One region of the Microbacterium sp. bgisy207 genome, then DNA from elsewhere that is predicted to be linked to it. Evidence: predicted binding sites of a transcription regulator. Region 1 holds the regulator's gene; each other region holds the start of a gene.
The links. The regulator LexA, encoded in region 1, represses DNA repair genes until DNA is damaged. The targets are predictions, from matches to a motif close to TCGAACANNTGTTCGA.
Positions count from the first base shown of each region.

Region 2: AC3ENO_RS02205 (HNH endonuclease signature motif containing protein) is a predicted target of LexA. The motif match lies at 4,471-4,486, and genes of this name have one in related genera.
Region 3: AC3ENO_RS09710 (Rv2578c family radical SAM protein) is a predicted target of LexA. The motif match lies at 2,768-2,783, and genes of this name have one in related genera.

Region 1 is NZ_JBYIPB010000014.1:61,872-67,629, forward strand. It holds gene AC3ENO_RS12965 (histidinol-phosphate transaminase) at 1-284, opposite strand, end outside; gene AC3ENO_RS12970 (LysM peptidoglycan-binding domain-containing protein) at 351-743, opposite strand; gene lexA (transcriptional repressor LexA) at 1,009-1,689, shown strand; gene AC3ENO_RS12980 (hypothetical protein) at 1,752-3,143, shown strand; gene AC3ENO_RS12985 (S9 family peptidase) at 3,168-5,108, shown strand; gene hflX (GTPase HflX) at 5,071-5,758, opposite strand, start outside.
Region 2 is NZ_JBYIPB010000002.1:114,457-120,214, reverse strand. It holds gene AC3ENO_RS02220 (DUF58 domain-containing protein) at 1-561, shown strand, start outside; gene AC3ENO_RS02215 (transglutaminase TgpA family protein) at 558-2,882, shown strand; tRNA gene AC3ENO_RS02210 (tRNA-Ser) at 2,980-3,069, opposite strand; gene AC3ENO_RS02205 (HNH endonuclease signature motif containing protein) at 3,129-4,460, opposite strand; gene AC3ENO_RS02200 (VOC family protein) at 4,611-5,018, opposite strand; gene AC3ENO_RS02195 (DUF2200 domain-containing protein) at 5,021-5,368, opposite strand; gene AC3ENO_RS02190 (DNA glycosylase AlkZ-like family protein) at 5,391-5,758, opposite strand, start outside.
Region 3 is NZ_JBYIPB010000008.1:126,946-132,703, forward strand. It holds gene AC3ENO_RS09705 (HNH endonuclease signature motif containing protein) at 110-1,510, opposite strand; gene AC3ENO_RS09710 (Rv2578c family radical SAM protein) at 1,686-2,759, opposite strand; gene AC3ENO_RS09715 (acyl-CoA dehydrogenase family protein) at 2,998-4,161, shown strand; gene AC3ENO_RS09720 (energy-coupling factor transporter transmembrane component T) at 4,255-5,100, opposite strand; gene AC3ENO_RS09725 (ABC transporter ATP-binding protein) at 5,097-5,758, opposite strand, start outside.

The sequences.
Region 1 (5,758 bases):
CCGTTGGCGGCCCAGATCTGATCGGCTGACAGACCGTGCTTGAGGTAGTCGGCAAAACCCTCACGCAATTCCAGGAACTCACGGTCGGGGTAGCGGTTGATCTCGCCGAGCGCACGGCCGATGGCATCGAGGATGTCGTCTGCCACCTCCCGCGGCACCGGGTGGGTGTTCTCGTTGACGTTCAAGGCGACAGGCAGCGGCGCCTGCGGCGCGCCGTAGGGTGTCAGGCCCCGCAGGTCGTCGCGAAGCGGGAGATCATCGAGGCGGATCGTCACCCGTCCCATCGTACGGTGCCGCGCGGCCGAGCCGCGGGCCGCGGGCGAAGGATCACTCGCTGTAGGCAGGAAGGATCACTCGCTATAGGCAGTAGGGATCGCCAGCCGCTGGCCGGCCCCGACGACACTGCCGGTCAGGCCGTTGAGGCGAGCGATCTCCGCCACGACATCACGCGGATCAACATCCGGTGCGATCTCTTCCGCGATCGACCAGAGGGAGTCCCCGGGCATCACGGTGACCGTCTCGAAAGAACCGGCGGACGCACCGCCCTCGAGCGACGCGAGTGCTGCCCCGCCTCCGAGGATCGCGCCTACGAGCACGACGATTGCGGGGAGCGCGGCAAGCGCCGCCAGAACCGCGCGCCCCCGCGCTGTCAGGCGCAGTCTCGTCGCCGTGCGGTGGGGCTGCGTGCGAGGACGGACCTCTGCGCGAGGTGCGCCGGGGCGGCTGAGAGCGATCGTCGTCATGTCATCCTCCGTCGTATCGGGGAGAGATTCGTATCCACCTCTCGGCCGGGAGGGGCGGATACGAATCTCTCTTCCGAAGTTATCTTCGAGTATTGTCGATGTCAAGCGGGGTGAGGGTCGAGCGCCGTTCGAACACGACACGCGGCCCAGCAACCCGCGAAACGCCGCCGAGGCGGTTACCGTTTCGATGAACACACGCAATCACCGACCTCCGACATTCGAAGAGGAGTGCGGAATGGGCGGGAGCGATGACAGGAGCAAGGGCATGAACGAGGAGCCGGCACGGGAGCGCACGGGCACGCGGCGGCGACGCAGCCTCAGCGAGAAGCAGCTCGCGATTCTCGAGGTGATCCAGCGGGCCATTGCCCGCAACGGGTACCCGCCGAGCATGCGCGAGATCGGCGACGCGGTCGGCCTCAAGAGCCTGTCGAGCGTGACCCATCAGCTCAATCAGCTCGAACTCAGCGGCTACCTCCGACGCGACGCCGGCAAGACCCGCGCGATGGAGGTGCTGATCGATCTTCCCGGCATGGCCGCTGAGAACCCCGCCGACACCTCTCCCGCCGTCGGAGACGCGGCCATGGTTCCGCTGGTGGGACGGATCGCCGCCGGCGTCCCCATCACCGCCGACCAGCAGATCGAGGAGATCTTCCCGTTGCCGCGACAGCTCGTCGGCAAGGGCGAGTTGTTCATGCTGCGGGTGAGCGGGGAGTCGATGATCGACGCCGCGATCTGCGACGGTGACTGGGTCGTGGTGCGTTCACAGGCCACCGCGGACAACGGAGACATCGTGGCCGCGATGCTCGACGGCGAGGCGACGGTGAAGGCCTTCCGACAGCGGGACGGTCACACGTGGTTGCTGCCTCGGAACTCGGCGTTCGAACCGATCCTCGGCGACGACGCCACAGTGCTCGGGAAAGTCGTCGCGGTCCTGCGCGCCGTGTAACGCGACGCAGTCGTTATCTCGCGGGCGCGCGGCGGTCGGGACACTTCCGCCAGAATGGCCGCATGAGCTCGCTCTCACCCGAAGACCTCGAATCCCGCATCCGTGCCCTCGAGGCCGAGAATGCCCGTCTGGCGGGTCGCACCGCCCCGTCCGGCGGGTGGTGGCGGGCCGCGCTTTCTGCGCTCGTCATCGTCATCGCCACGATCCTCGTCCCGGTATCGGTGGTGACCACCTGGGCGCGCGTGCAGCTGGTCGATGAGGATGCGTTCGTCTCGACGTTCGCGCCGCTGACCGAGGACCCCGCGGTGCAGGACCTGATCATCGATCAGGCCACCGCCGCCATCGATGAACAGGTCGATTTCGCGGCGCTGACCGACCAGGTCTTCGACGGCATCGACAGCCTGGGGCTTCCGCCCGCGGCATCCACCGCACTTGACGTGCTTCGGGCTCCCGCAGCGCAGGGGGTGCAGAGCCTCGTGAATTCGGCGGTCGAGCGCATCGTCGCGTCGGAAGCGTTCTCCGACGTCTGGTCTTTCGCGCTCCGCGGGGTTCATCGATCGATCGCGACCGTCGCCACCGCCGATGGCGGCGGCATCCTCGTCCTCGACGACGACGGGCTCGGAATCGCCCTCGGACCGATCATCGATCAGGTCAAGGACCGGCTCACCGAGAGCGGCGTGGGAGTAGCGAGTCTCATTCCGGCGATCGACAAGACCATCATCATCGGCGATGGGGAGGCGCTCATCGCCTTCCGCACCGTCTACGCGCTCGCCGACGCCGTCGGGTGGTGGCTCTCGATCGTGACGATCGCCCTGTTCGTCCTTGCCATCGCCATCGCTCGGCGCCGCAGCGTCGCCGTGGTCGGCACCGGGGTCGGGATCTTCATCGGCGGCGGCATGCTCGCGGCGGGCTTCGGCATCGGCGGGGCAGCCAGCACCGTCGTTGCCGGGCAGCTCGACCTCTCCCCCTCGGCGATCGGCGTGATCTACGGGCAGCTCACGGCATCCATGGCCCAGAGCGCGCTCGTGATCGCCCTGCTCGGGGTCGTGATCGCTGTCATCGGCTGGCTGATGGGGTCGAGCCGGTCAGCCATCGCGACACGCGGGGGCGTCAGCGGCTTCAACGCGACCATTCGCGCGACGCTGGCAGCCCGCGGCCTCGATACCGGAGGATTCGGACGCTTCCTCGCGAGGTACCGCGTCGCGATCCGCATCGCGCTCGTCGTGATCGCGGTCATCTGGCTCCTGGCGCTTCGTCCGCTCTCGTTCGGCGACGTCGTCGTCTTCCTCGCGACCGTGATCGTCGCGTGGGTGCTCGAACTGCTCCAACGGCGCGAGATCATCGAGATCGTGGTGTCGGAGCGGGACGCGGCAGCAGCCGAGCCGGATGCCGCGGCAGAGGAGTCCGAAACGGTCACGATCGTCGAGTCCGAGGCTTCTCCCCCGAAGGGCTGACCCATCCCGCGTAGCGTGGGCGGTATGGAAACCTCCCGCCCTCGACTCCCGTTCGGCAGTTGGCCCTCGCCGCTGTCTGCAGCATCCGTCACGGCCGCCTCACCGCGATACGAGGGGGCGAGATTCGTCACCCTCCCGGAGGGCGAACAGATCTGGTGGGGAGAGAGCGTACCGGCCGAGGGCGGGCGCACGACCATTCGGCGTCGCCTTACCGACGGGGCCGTCGATGAGCTTCTTCCGCCGCCGTGGAACGCCCGCTCGCGCGTGCACGAGTACGGCGGCGGGGCATGGGCCGCCACGGATGACGGCGCGCTGTGCTTCGTCGAGAAGACTGACCAGCGAGTGTGGATTCGACAGGAGGGATCTTCTCCGCGTCCTCTGACTCCCGCGGACACGGCGATGCGGTTCGGAGGTCTCCGGTTCGCAGCCGGCCACCTGTGGGCGATCCGAGAGGACCACGCAGCGGCCGGCGCGCCCGCTCGCGATATCGTGCGCCTCCCCGTCGACGGTTCGGCGGCAACGGATGCCGAGCGGGTCGTGTCGGTTGTCGCCGGCAGCGACTTCCTCGCGCACCCCGCGGTGTCACCCGACGGAAAGCACCTCGCGTGGGTCGCGTGGAACCACCCGCACATGCCGTGGGACAGGACGGAGATTCGCGTGGGCAGGCTCGTCGATGGGCGGGTCACGGGCTGGGAGGTCATCGCGGGCGGCGTCGATCGAGCGCCCCTGCAGCCCGAGTGGACCGACGCCGAACACCTCGTGTTCGTCGACGACCCCGACGGGCGCTGGAACCTGCACGCCTGGTCGGCCTCCGCGGGCGTGACACGCATCGATACCGCCGCCGCGGACACCGGCGGACCGCTGTGGTCGCTCGGCGCCCGGTGGTACGCCCCGACCGAGGGTGGGCATGCGATCGCCGTGCGCACGGACGGATCCGACCGTGTCGTGACGGTCTCGCCCGCGGGCGAGGACCGTGACCTCGGCGCTCCCGTGACGGCGGGCGCGTCCGTCGAGGATGCCGCAGGCGGACGCGCACTGATCATCGGGACCCGCACCGACGGCGCATCCGGGGTGTGGGTGGTCGACAGCGCGACGGCGCGCTGGGAGTCTGTCACCGGGGGCGAGGCCGCATGGCCCGCAGAGTGGTCCCCCACGCCTGTCGCGGTGACGACATCCGGACCACACGGCGAGGTGCACGCCTTCGCGTTCGCCCCGACCAATCCCGACGTCGCGGGGCCCGAGGGCGAACTGCCCCCGTATCTCGTCCTCGTCCACGGCGGGCCTACCGGCCACGTCGGAGGCGCTGCATCCCCGAAGATCGCGTACTTCACCAGTCGCGGCATCGGCGTGCTCGATGTCAACTACGGCGGCTCCAGCGGATACGGTCGCGCGTACCGTGATCGCCTGCGCGGGATGTGGGGCGTCGTCGATGTCGATGATGTCAGCGCGGCGGCGGCACACCTCGCCGAGACCGCAATGGCGGATCCCGCGCGCATCGCCATCGAGGGCGGCTCAGCGGGAGGCTGGACGGTCCTTGCCGCTATCGCGCGGGGCACCGTCTTCGCAGCGGGTATCTCGCGGTACGGCGTCGGCGACGCCCGGGCGCTGGCGGCCGAGACGCACGACTTCGAAGCCCGCTACCTGGACGGACTCATCGGTCCGCTCCCGGACGCCGAGGAGCTGTATCTCGAACGATCCCCGCTCTCGCACCCGGAGGGATTCGACGTCCCGATGCTGCTGCTCCAGGGTGCCGACGACGAGGTGGTCCCGCCCGCGCAGGCCGAAGCGATCCGTCACGCCCTGACCGCGGGCGGCGTGCCTCACGCCTACGTCCTCTACGACGGCGAAGGGCACGGATTCCGGCGCGCGGAGACGGTGATCCACGCACTGGAGACCGAGCTGGCCTTCCTCGGCGCAGCGTTCGGGTTCACTCCCCGGGACGTCGCGCCGCTGGCGCTGAGCTGAAGGGAGCAAGCTCGGCTGCGAGCTTCTCGGACACGAACGCGTGCAGCGCCGTCCCGTCCTCCTCGTGCGTGATCGTCACGACGTGGCCGCTCTCGTGTGCGGCAGAGACGAGGTCACCCCGCTCGTAGGGAACGACCGCGTGCACCTCCACCGCCGGCAGCGGCAGCGCTCGCTCGATCGCGGCACGGAGCTCGGCGATTCCCTCCCCGGTGCGCGACGAGGCGAACAGGGCTGCCGGCTCGAGGCCGCGCAGCACCATTCGCGTCGACTCGTCCACGAGGTCTGCCTTGTTGAACACGACGAGCTCGGGAAGATCGCGCGCCCCGACATCGCCGATGACATCGCGCACCGTCGCCAGCTGCGCGGCGGGGTCGGGGTGGGAGGCATCCACCACGTGCACGATCACATCCGACTGACCGACCTCTTCGAGCGTTGAGCGGAACGCTTCAACGAGTTGGTGCGGCAGGTTGCGCACGAACCCGACGGTGTCGGTCAGGGTGTAGACGCGACCATCGGATGCCTCGGTGCGCCGCACGGTGGCGTCGAGGGTCGCGAACAGGGCATTCTCGACAAGCACGCCGGCGCCCGTGAGGCGATTGAGCAGACTCGATTTCCCGGCATTGGTGTACCCCGCGATCGCGACGGAGGGA
Region 2 (5,758 bases), on a different contig from region 1:
GAGTCGGCTCCGGATGCCGTAGTCGTCCTCGACCTGGACCGCTCGCGGTGGGGCGAGGGAGCCGCCGACGCGCCCGGGAAAGACCCCGCGTTCGAGGCCGCCGTCGCAACCACGGTGTCGGCGGTCGCCCAGCTCTCGAGCGACGGCTACACCGTGAGCGTGCTCGACAGCGACGGAACTGCCCTGCACGAACCGATAGAACCCGGCGAGAGGGTGCTGCTGGACGCGTTCGCCGCGCAATGCGCCACCATCGTCGCGGGCAGCGGCCACAGCATCCTCGACCTTCCTCGTGCCTTCGCACGGGTCGGAAACGGTCCGATCGTGATGATCACCGGCGCTGTCTCCGAGGCGGACATCGCCGCTCTCGCTCCCATCGGTGCGCACACGACACTGCCGATCCTGCTGGCCACGGGAGCCACCCCGGATGCTCTTGACCGGGCTGGCGAGCTTGGGTGGCGAGTCCAGACGATCCGGGTCGGTCCCGAGATGCCCGGGTGGTGGGACGACGCCCGCGAACACGACGAGGCGCGAGCGCGGCGGCCGAAGCGGGCGGGGCGATGAGCGCACCCGCGCCTGGACGCCCGGCTCGCAGCGGCCGACGAGCAGTCGTCCGGAACGGTCGCGCGGACACGCTGCTGACCGTCGGCGTCATGGTCGGGATCGTCGCGGCGCTCCTGCCGGTGACGCGTGTCGTCAGTCCCGGCGCCTGGCTCTGGGGAGCCCTCGCGCTGTCGGCGGCCATCATGGCGACCGGGTACCTGCTGCGCCGCAGCCGCGTGTCGGCGATCGGGATCAGCGCGATCGAACTGGCACTCACGATCGTCGTCCTCACTGTCGTCTTCCTGCGCGACACCGCCTTCTGGGGAGTCGTCCCCCTTCTTGGGAGCGTGGATCAGGCAGCGGCCCTGATCGTCACGGCATCCGAGGAGATCTTCTACAGCGCCGCACCGATGATCCCGACGCCGGCACTGAGCTTTGTGATCGTGGGCGCCGCCGGCCTGTTCACGATCGCGGTGGATCACATCGCCCTCACCGCACGGATGCCGCTTCTTGCCGGTGTCGCGTTGTTCACGGTCTCTCTCATTCCTGCTATCGCAGTGCCCAGCGCCGTGAACCTGTGGCCTTTCGGCCTGCTTGCGGCGGCGATCCTCCTGCTCCTGCGGGCCGAGACGCGGGGCCGGGAACCGCGTCTGGGGCGAGCGAGCGGGGCTTCCGCCGTCGCCGTCGGCATCGGCGCCGCCGCACTTGTCGCCGCACTGGTGATCACCCCGTCGCTTCCGCAGCCGGCTCCCCGGGTCGCGTCGGGAAGCGGAACGGCCGGAATCGACGCGTCACTCTCGCTCGGTCAGGATCTGCGCCGGCCGGAGCAGATCGAGGTCCTCCGGATGCGCTCCAACGCACCCCTGCCGCCCTATCTTCGCGTCGCCACCCTCAGCGAGTTCACCGGGGCGGTCTGGCAGCCCGATCGGACCTGGGCGCTGCCCCTGGAGAGCGCGGCAGCGTTCGGGGACGTCCAGACCGGCCCGGGCATCGAGGTGGCGGACTATTCCACGACGGTCGAGATCACCGACCTCTCGTCATCGTGGCTGCCGGTCCCCTTCCCGGCGGTGGAGGTGGAGGGACTGGCGGGATCTTGGAATGCGATGCCCCTGAATCGCACCGTCGTGGGTGAGAACGGCGCGACCCAGGGGCAGTCATACGTCGTGCGCACCATGGTCCCCGAGCCGACCCTCGACCAGATCCGTGCCGCGAGCGCCGATCCCGGCCGCGTCAGGGATGCCGCATCCGCCCTGCCGGAGGGACTGCCGGAGATCATCGCCCGTACCGCGGAGGACGTGACCGCGGGCACGTCGACTGACTACGACGCGCTCGTGGCGATGCAGTCCTGGTTCCGCGGGTCTGATTTCCGGTATTCGCTGGAGGCTCCCGTCGAGCAGGGTTTCGACGGATCGGGAGCCGATGCGGTTGCCGCCTTCCTCGATGTGAAGACGGGATACTGCGTGCACTATGCGTCAGCGTTCGCGCTCATGGCACGGACGCTCGGGATGCCCTCGCGCATCGTCGTCGGGTACCTACCGGGGGTCAACACGAGCACCGTCGTCGACGGCCAAACGGTGCGCTCAGTGCTCAGCGGCCAGCTCCACGCGTGGCCCGAGGTGTTCTTCGATCAGATCGGCTGGGTGGCCTTCGAGCCCACCAACAGTCTGGGAACGGCGACGCGGTTCAGCTCGGGGACGGATGCGGCGCAGCAGGACGCTGCATCCCCGACACCGACGGCGTCGGCAGCGCCGTCAGCGACGCCGCAGCCGACGAGATCGACTCTGCCTGGGGACGTCGACACTCCGGATGCGACGGCCACCCTCCCGGCACAGCGCAACCTCGCCACGCTGGTGTGGGGTGTCGTCGGGCTCGGCGTGCTGGCCCTGCTTGCCGCCCCGGGCGTCCTCGCCGAACTCCGGCGGAGGCGATTGCTCGCGGCCGCCGCTACCGGCGACTCGGTCGCCGCGTGGGCCGTCGTGCGAGAGACGGCGGTCGATCTCGGCATCCGTGTTGCGAGCAGCGACACGCCCCGCATGCTCGGGGACCGGCTCGTGCGGGAACACGGCGTCGACGAGGACGCCATGAACGTCGTCGTCTCGGCGATCGAACGTGCCTCCTACGCGCCGGCGGGAGTCCCGGCCCCGGGTCAGGGGTCAGGGGTGGCGACGGTCGGCGCTCTGCCGCCTTCTCGTGTCGACGAGGCTGGCCGCGACCGGAAGGAACTGGCGGTGGCGGCCCGCGAGATCAGGGGTCAGGTGATGCTCGCCGCCTCCCCGGCGCGCCGGTCGATCGCCCTTGTCGCACCCCGATCGCTCGTGCAGGGACTGATCTTTCGACGATGACCAACGGCGCCACGGCAGCTCATCTGCGGGCCCGGGGGAGCAACGAAAAGTCCTGAGCCGCGACCCGTTCGTAAACGATGACGCGACTCAGGACATATGGCGGTGACGGTGGGATTTGAACCCACGGTGCGCTTGCACGCACACACGACTTCCAATCGTGCTCCTTAGGCCGCTCAGACACGTCACCAGAACAGCCTGTCCATCGTACCCGATGGCCCTCTTCCCCCCGGACCAGCGGGCTCGCGCTCAGGCAGTGAGGGCGAAGCGGGAGTTGCCGGCGAGCCGGGGCGTCCGGGCGGGGTCGATCCACGCGGGCGGGACGAGCCACACTCGGCCAGTCGGGCCGGTGCTCTCAATCTCGATCTCCCATCCGTCGTCATGGACTCGATGATGACAGCCGGTGCACAGGAGCACGCCGTTTTCGAGGTCGGTTGGTCCCGTATCTCGTTCCCACCAGTTCGCGTGATGGACGATGCACCATCCCGGCGGAGCGCCGCAGAAGATGCATCCGCCATCTCTTCCTGCGAGCGCGAGCTTCTGGGCGGGGGTGAACAGCCGCTTGAGTCTTCCCCAGTCGAGGATCTCGCTGTCACCACCCAGCACGCACGGGATGATCTGCGCGTCGGCCGCAAGCCGACGGACGGCGCCTGCCGAAACCGGCTGATCGAGACCGTCGATCGTGGCAGCCCCGATTCCGCTCTGCAGTTCCTCAAGGCTCATCCGCACGACGACGGTGGTTGCGGGGCCCGTGGGAACGCGGTCGCAGCTTAGGCCGTGGCGGCACAGGTCGGCCAACGCGTCGGCGGCGAGCTGCTTTACGGATCGCAGATCGCGCTCGTCGTCGGCTGCGTGCTCATTGCGGCGCAAGACCTGGGTCACCATCGCTTCGATCGCCGTCTTCACGGGCGCCGCAGTCTCGGCATCCAGCTTCGCGGTGAGCGTCACCATGCCATCGCGTTCCTGGATGACGAGCGAGCGCTGCGCCCGGGCATCCTCGTGCCGCGGTTCGACCCCATCGGGATCGAGGTGTGCCTCGACACGGGCGAGGAGTTTCGAGAGTTCGTCGGGTCGCAGTCCGGGCGCAAGCTCGACGAGCTGCCGTTCGGCTTCGTCGATGCGCGCCGCGTCTGTGCGGAGGGCGAGCCGGTCGAGAAGGGTCACGATCGCCGCCGCCGGCGTCACTCCGAGGTCTCCCCGAGCAACCGACGCGGCCACGAACCGCCGCTTTGCAGGCAGCGGATCACCCGTGAGCGTCATCCGTGGCGCGGTGGCCTCGCCGACCTGGACGATGCGCAGCGCCTCGCCGATGCCGGTCCCGGTTGTTGTGGAGATCAGCGCCGCAGGCGAGGCGAAACCCTGACGTCTGGCGAGAGATTCCCTGCCAAGCTCCCGCCGCGACTGACGCGCGATCTCGGCGGCAACGGGCGCGAACGCTGCATCCACGCGTCGCCGCAGGGCACCGTAAGCGGCGTTCACGGCAACCAGCTCAGCGGCGGTCAGCGACTCGGGCGACCGCTCAGCACCCGCAGCAGCGAGCGCTTCCAGCGCTTCCGCGATGCCTGCCAGCGAGTTCGTCATGCCTCGACATTAGAACATACCTCCGACATTCAACCCGGGCCGGCTGCTCCCGCGAGAGCTCGAATCGCGAGGTGCCCCACATCGAACCTAAGCGACTGTTCCCCCGAAGAACAGGACCTGACGAGCGGTGCGGGCGCAGCGTCCTCGCGGTCAGTCGACGGCGTCCCGGGGCGGATTGTGCATGAATTCGATACGGATGCCGTTCTCCTCCTCGAGGAAGCATGCGTAATACCGGGGCGTGAAGCGCGGATAGGGCTTGGGATCGCGCACCGCTACCCAGCCTGCAGCCACAGCCACCGCGTGCAGTCGATCCACCTCGGCGCGCGAGTCGACCGCGAACGCAAGATGCTGCCAGCCGACCCGGCCGTGCTCGTGCGGACCGCTCCCGGCATCGCGAGCGGGATAGAAGATGAGTTCCGTCTCGCCCGGGCTGGTCCAGAACACCGTGGACCCGGCATCCGTACGGACGTAGCCGAGCTCGGTGAGCACCGGCTCGAACCGGTCGGCCGTGGCGCTCACGTCAGCGACCGATATACCGATGTGGTCGACCAGCGGCATGGTCACGCCTGCCGGAGGATCTTCGGCATGGCCTTGCCCTTGGCCAGTTCGTCGATCAGCTTGTCGAGGTATCGGATCTTCTGCATGAGCGGGTCCTCGATCTCCTCGACGCGCACGCCGCAGACCACGCCGGTGATCGCCGAGACGCGCGGGTTGAGGTCGGCATCCGCGAAGAACTCCTCGAATGTCGTCTGTTCGTCGAGGTGTCGCGCAAGATCCTGGTCGTCGAAGCCCGTCAGCCATCCGATGATTTCGTCGACCTCATCCTTCGTGCGGCCCTTGCGCTCGGCCTTCGCGACGTAGAGCGGGTAGACCGATGCAAAGCTCGTCGTGAAGATCCGGTGCGCCATGATCCGAGGGTACGCGCTGGGCCTACCGGCGTCCTGAGGCAAACACCACGGGAACGCCGAGCCACTCCCCGAGGTCACGGATCTCGGCATCCACCATTTCGCGCTCCTCATCGTCGAAGGGGATCAGCTCGTGAACGGCGGTGATGACCAGGTTCTCCTTCTTCTTGTCGAGTTCGGCATCCAGTAGCGCCGAGAAACGGTCGCCGAGGAGAATCGGATGCACGAAGTAGCCGTACACGCGCTGAGCCTTGGGCTTGAACTGTTCGAGGATGAACTCGAAGTCGAACAGCTCGACAAGACGGGGGCGGTCGAAAAGCATCCGGTCATACGGGTTGAGGATCGCGACGCGGCCCCCCGGGTCGTCATCGAGCGCGGCGATGGCCTCCGGGT
Region 3 (5,758 bases), on a different contig from region 1:
AAGGACCGACGCGTCCTAGCGTCACGTGGCTCGCCATGTGACGCTAGGCGCGCGGGCGCCTGGTAGCCCAAGAATCGGGATTCCCAGAGTCAAGCGGGGGTACGCCGACTCAGAACGGGGCGGGGCCGTGATCTGCCGAGAGGTGTGAATTGTCGCGCTTCTCAGCGAGTGGCACACCTGGTGGCGCGCCGGACCTATCGCCGGGTGGGTCGTCGACGGTGAAGGCGACCGAGATCGGGGGCGGGTTCTCGAGGTAGACGCGGCCGGTGGGTGAGGTCCATTCGAGGACGCCGTGTTCGAGCTGTCGGACCTTCCAGGCGGTGAACTGCTTCATCGAATGGTGTCGCTGGCACAGGTGAGCGAGGTTCGTGGCTTCGGTGGTGCCGCCGAGGGCGTAGTCGATCGTGTGGTCGACCTCGGAGCGGATGGCGGGCATGGTGCATCCGGGGAACCGGCACCGGCGGTCGCGGGCGCGCAGCCACCGGCCCAGCGCTGCGGGGCGGGCGTAGCCGTCGCATTCGAGGACGGTTCCGATGACCGGGTCGGTGACCAGTCGTTCCCACCAGGATGCGCCGAACGCGAGTTCGCGGGCGGTTTCGGCGTCGATGGGGCAGTGGCCGACGAGTTCGGCGGGTTCGGCATCCGTGCCCAGGAGGGTGAGGGCGGGAACGACGATCTGGACCTTCGCGCGGATGGCGCCGAGTTCGCCCGGCCCGTCGCCGTCGATCGTGGTGTCGGCGAGCGGGTCGCCGGCCAGCAGCATCGCGGCGACGACGTCGGCGCGGATCTGGTCCATCGTGCGAGTGTCGGTGGCGATGATCGGGTCGGGGACGCGGCCGGTGGCGGGGTCGGGGGTTCGGGCATCCGTGATGGTGCGTGCCATCTGGGTGATGCGGTCGAACACGGCGTGGGCCTTGACGGCGGCCATGGTCACGCACAGGTCCGCCATCCCGTCGGGAAGGGGCACGACCCGGACGGTGCGGTTCTCGTGCGCGTCCCGGTACCGTTCGACCGGAGTGCGGGGGTGCAGGCGTGCGGCGAGGATCTCGAGCGGCCCCCGGGCCTGGTTCGGGGTCTGGTCCAGGCACAGGGCGACAGCGCGCCGGTCGAACTCGGCGCGGGCTTCGGGCGGGAGGGGAGTTCCGGCATCCGTGATCGCGCGGACGTGCCCGCGGGTGATCTCGCCGCGCTCCCACGCGCACAGGGAGGTCGGGTAGTCGTCGACGATCACGCGGGCCTCGTCGATCTGCCGTTGCATCGAGCGGTCGCTGGTGCGCGAGACACCGGCGAGTTCGGCCGCGATGCCCCGCAACGCCATGTCGTGCGCGCGCACCCGGCTCGCCTGCCCCGCAGCCTGCCGGGCGGCCAGCGCTCCCGCACGCGCGAGCGCACGCACTTGCGCGACCTCTGCCGCGGCGCGGTCGGCGTTCGCGCGCTCGACCGCGGTGACGATCGCCGACAGCTCAGCGACGTCGGTGTCGCTGAAGTCGATGACCGCGTTCGAATGCATGTTCCCATGTTGACAGGGGGTTCCGACACTGTCCGGAGCGTCGTGCGAGCCGCTGGGAGCTGTCGTGCCCGCCACCGGAGGGGAGGTGTCCCACGCACAGCAGGGGCGCGCACCTCCCTGTCGCACCTGTCGCAGCCCGTCCCGTCGGGCGGCGTGCGGGAGCGCCCGACCGCCCTCAGAACAGCATGGCCGCGGCATCCGCCCGCCGCCCGCGCGAGGTGGTGACGACGGATGCCGCAGCGCGCCGCGCGGCCAGCCCGGGAACCGGCTCGCGGGGCGGCGCCTCCTCCTCGGCATGACCGTTGAGGCCGTGCACCCGCAGGAGCGGTCGTACACGCTTGGCGAGCCACTGCCGGTAGGGCTTCGGTGCGTATGCCGAGGCGCCCGGATACAGCCCGCGGTACGCACCGACCAGTTCCGGATGCTCCCGCTCGAGCCACTGCCAGAACCACTGCTTCGCACCCGGGCGAAGATGAAGGGCGCCGAACACGACCCGATGCGCCCCCGCGGCTCGAATGCGCGAGAGCGCGTCATCGAGCGCCGCGACGGAGTCGGTGAGGTGGGGGAGGATCGGCATGAGGAAGACCGTCACCCGAAATCCCGCATCCGTCGCCGCCCGCACCGTCTCGAGGCGGGCAGACGCGCTCGGGGTGCCCGGCTCGAGTGCGCGCTGCAGCGTGTCGTCGAAGACGGCGATCGACATCGCGAGCGACACATCGACCTCGCGCGCGGCCTCCGTCAGCAGCGGCAGATCGCGGCGCAGCAGAGTGCCCTTGGTAAGGATCGAAAACGGGGTGCCGGCGTCGGTGAGCGCCTGGATGATTCCGGGCATGAGCCGGTAGCGTCCCTCCGCACGCTGATACGGATCGGTGTTGGTACCCAGCATGACCGCGTCGCCCGTCCACGACGGTCGGGCCAGCTCGGTACGCAGCACGTCTGCGACATTGACCTTGACGACGATCTGCGAGTCGAAGTCGCGCCCGGAATCGAGCTCCAGGTACTCGTGCGTCCCCCGGGCGAAGCAGTAGGAGCATGCATGACTGCATCCTCGGTACGGGTTCACGGTCCAGTCGAACGGCATCGCCGACGCGCCCGGGACATGGTTCAGCGCGCTCTTGGCGACGACCTCGTGAAAGGTCATGCCCGCGAACTCCGGAGTCGTCACCGATCGCACGAATCCGCCGAGGTGCTCCATGCCGGGGAGTGCACCGTCGTCGATCGCGCCGATTGCCTGTCCGTTCCACCGCATCGCCATAGTCGAACAAAAATACGATGCCAAGTCAAGCAGGCGATATTCTGATTCGAACCGGATGCCGAAGCTGGAGGCATCCCACAAATGCGGGACTCAGTACCGCGGACCGTGAACCGCAATCCCACAGCCGGTTCGAATCCCGTGTGGTGGCGGGGCATAGAATCGCGACGGCGAGGGCGCCGATCGGCCGATTCCGCGGCAGACCCACACCATCGATGGAGAAGGAAGGGCTCACATGGAGCGCGACATCTACGACGAGGACCACGAGGCGTTCCGCGACGTCGTCAAGGAGTTCGTCAAGCGATACGTCACGAATGAGGCGATCGCCCGGTGGGATGCCGAGGGCGAGATCGACCGCGACACGATGAAGGCCGCCGGCGAGTCCGGGCTCATCGGCCTGTCGGTGCCGGAGGAGTTCGGCGGCGCCGGAATGCTGCAGGACTACCGCTTCCGCGCGATCGTCATGGAAGAGGTCATCGCGGCGGGATCCGGCTCGCTCGCGGGCGCGTTCGGCATCCAGGACGACCTCGCCGTGCCGTACCTCGTGCACATGGGCACGCAGGCGCAGAAAGAGAAGTGGCTCCCCGGGATGGCGACCGGCGAGGTGATCGGCGCTCTCGCGATGACAGAGCCCGGCGCCGGCAGCGACCTGCGCGGCATCAAGACGACCGCGAAGAAGGTCGACGGTGGCTACATCGTCAACGGTGCGAAGACGTTCATCTCCAGCGGCAAGACCGCCGACCTGGTGGTCACTTTCGTCAAGACCGGCGAGGGTAACCGCCCGGATGCCTTCAGCCTGCTGCTCATCGAGAACGGCATGGAGGGATTCGACCACGGTAAGAAGCTGCACAAGATGGGCTTCCACGGGCACGACACCGCGGAGCTCTCGTTCAGTGACGTCTTCGTTCCGGAGGCCAACCTCATCAGCGGCCGTGAGGGCATGGGCTTCGTGCAGCTCATGATGAACCTGCCGTTGGAGCGCATGTCGATCGGGGTCGCAGGCGCGGCGGCCGCACAGGCGGCGCTCGACTGGACCCTCGCCTACACGAAGGACCGCGAGGCCTTCGGCGAGCGGATCGCCGACTTCCAGAACACGCGCTTCCGCCTGGCCGACATGTCGGCGAACGTCGAGGCGCTGTGGGCATACACCGACCGCGTCATGCGTGCCTACAAGGACAGCAAGCTCAGCGCCGAAGAGGCCGCGAAGTACAAGTTCTGGGCGACCGAGCGCGAGTGGGAGGTCCTGGACCTCGGCGTACAGCTGCACGGGGGATACGGCTACATCACCGAGTACCCGATCGCCCGCGCGTTCCTCGACGCCCGCGTCCACCGCATCTACGGCGGCACGAACGAGATCATGCGTGAGATCGTCGGACGGGATCTCGCCGGAAAGCGCTGATCGACGACGTCGACACGGATGCCGTGACCGCCGCTTCCCACCGGGCCGGGGTCACGGCATCCGTCGTGTCGGTGCCGGCCACGGCACCTCGGGTCAGATCGGCGGCGCCCAGGGGAAGAACGCGACGAACAGCGCGGCTGACGCAACCCAGAAGGCGGCGATGAAGACGACATCCCGGGCCCGGAAGGGTACGAGGTGGCGCTCGGTGCGCTCGGGGTAGGCGCCGAAGGCACGAGAATCCATCGCGAGGGCAACCCGCTCGGCGTGACGGATCGCGCCCGCCAGGAGCGGGACGATGTAGCTCGCCCACCGGCGCACGCTCGCGATCGGACCGCGCCCGCGATGCGCGCCTCTCACCCGGTGTGCTTGGCGGATGATCTCGAGCTCGTGTCCGAAGCGGGGCACGAAGCGGAAGGCGGCAAGCGCGGTGTAGCCGATGCGGTAGGGCACGCGGAGCTGCTGCACACACGCGCGCACGAGGTCGGGGCCGGTGGTGCTGAGCCCGGGAATGAGCGACAGCGCGAGGATCGCTCCCAGACGCAGCCCCGTCGCGAACCCGATCTGGAGCGCGTCGCTGTGGAGGGTCCATGCACCGATCTGCAGCACGGGTGGAGTGTCGGCGACAAGCGCGGCATCCGTCCAGAGTGAGAAGCCGACGCCCAGCACGAGGATCGCGCCCGGGATCGCGAGGGTGAGCACGGCGGCGGCGCGGATGCTGAGGGCGATGCCGACCAGCAGGACGACGTAGGCCAGGGCGAGGAAGGCCAGAGGCGTCGCGAGATCGCGGACGAACACGAGCAGCACGATCGCGGGCAGGATGGCGGCCATCTTCGCGAGCGGATTCAGCGCGTACAGGAACCGCAGTGCGGAAGTACGCGGCGCTGCGGCGTAGGGGTCCTCGGCCACGGATGCCGGGATCACGGTCGATGCGGTCGTCACGGCTCGCCCCCGGGAAGGTCGGCGACGCGCGTGATCGCCGTCAGGGATGGGTGCGCTGTGAGCGGCGCGAGAGCGCGGGCGAGTGGAGGCAGCCGCAACCCTGCCCGGGCGATGAGGTCGGCATCCGCGAAGATCTCCGCCGGCGACCCGGTCGCGGTGACGCGGCCCGCCTCCATCACCGCGACGCGATCGGCGTGCTCGGCCACCAGCTGCATGTCGTGGGTGACGACGATGATCGTCGTGCCGTCCCGGTTCAGGTCGCGCAGGAGTGTGAGCAGCTCCTCGGCCCGCGCGCGATCCTGACCGAAGGTGGGCTCGTCCAGCGCGAGAACGGGGGCTCCCGCAACCAGTGCGGTACCGACCGACAGTCGCCGCTTCTGTCCTCCCGACAGCAGGAACGGGTGCACGTGGGCCCGCTCCCGCAGCCCGAACCGGTCGAGCAGAGCCAGGGTGCGGGTTTCGATCTCGGCCTCGTCGAGCTGCTGGCGGCGCAGGCCATGCGCGATCTCGTCGAACACGGATGCCGCGATGAACTGATGCTCCGGATTCTGGAACACGAAGCCCACGTGAGACCACAGTGCGCGCTCGTCGAGGCGGGCGACATCGAGGCCATCCACGTGGACCGTCCCCCGTGGCGGCGTGAGGACGCCGGCAACCG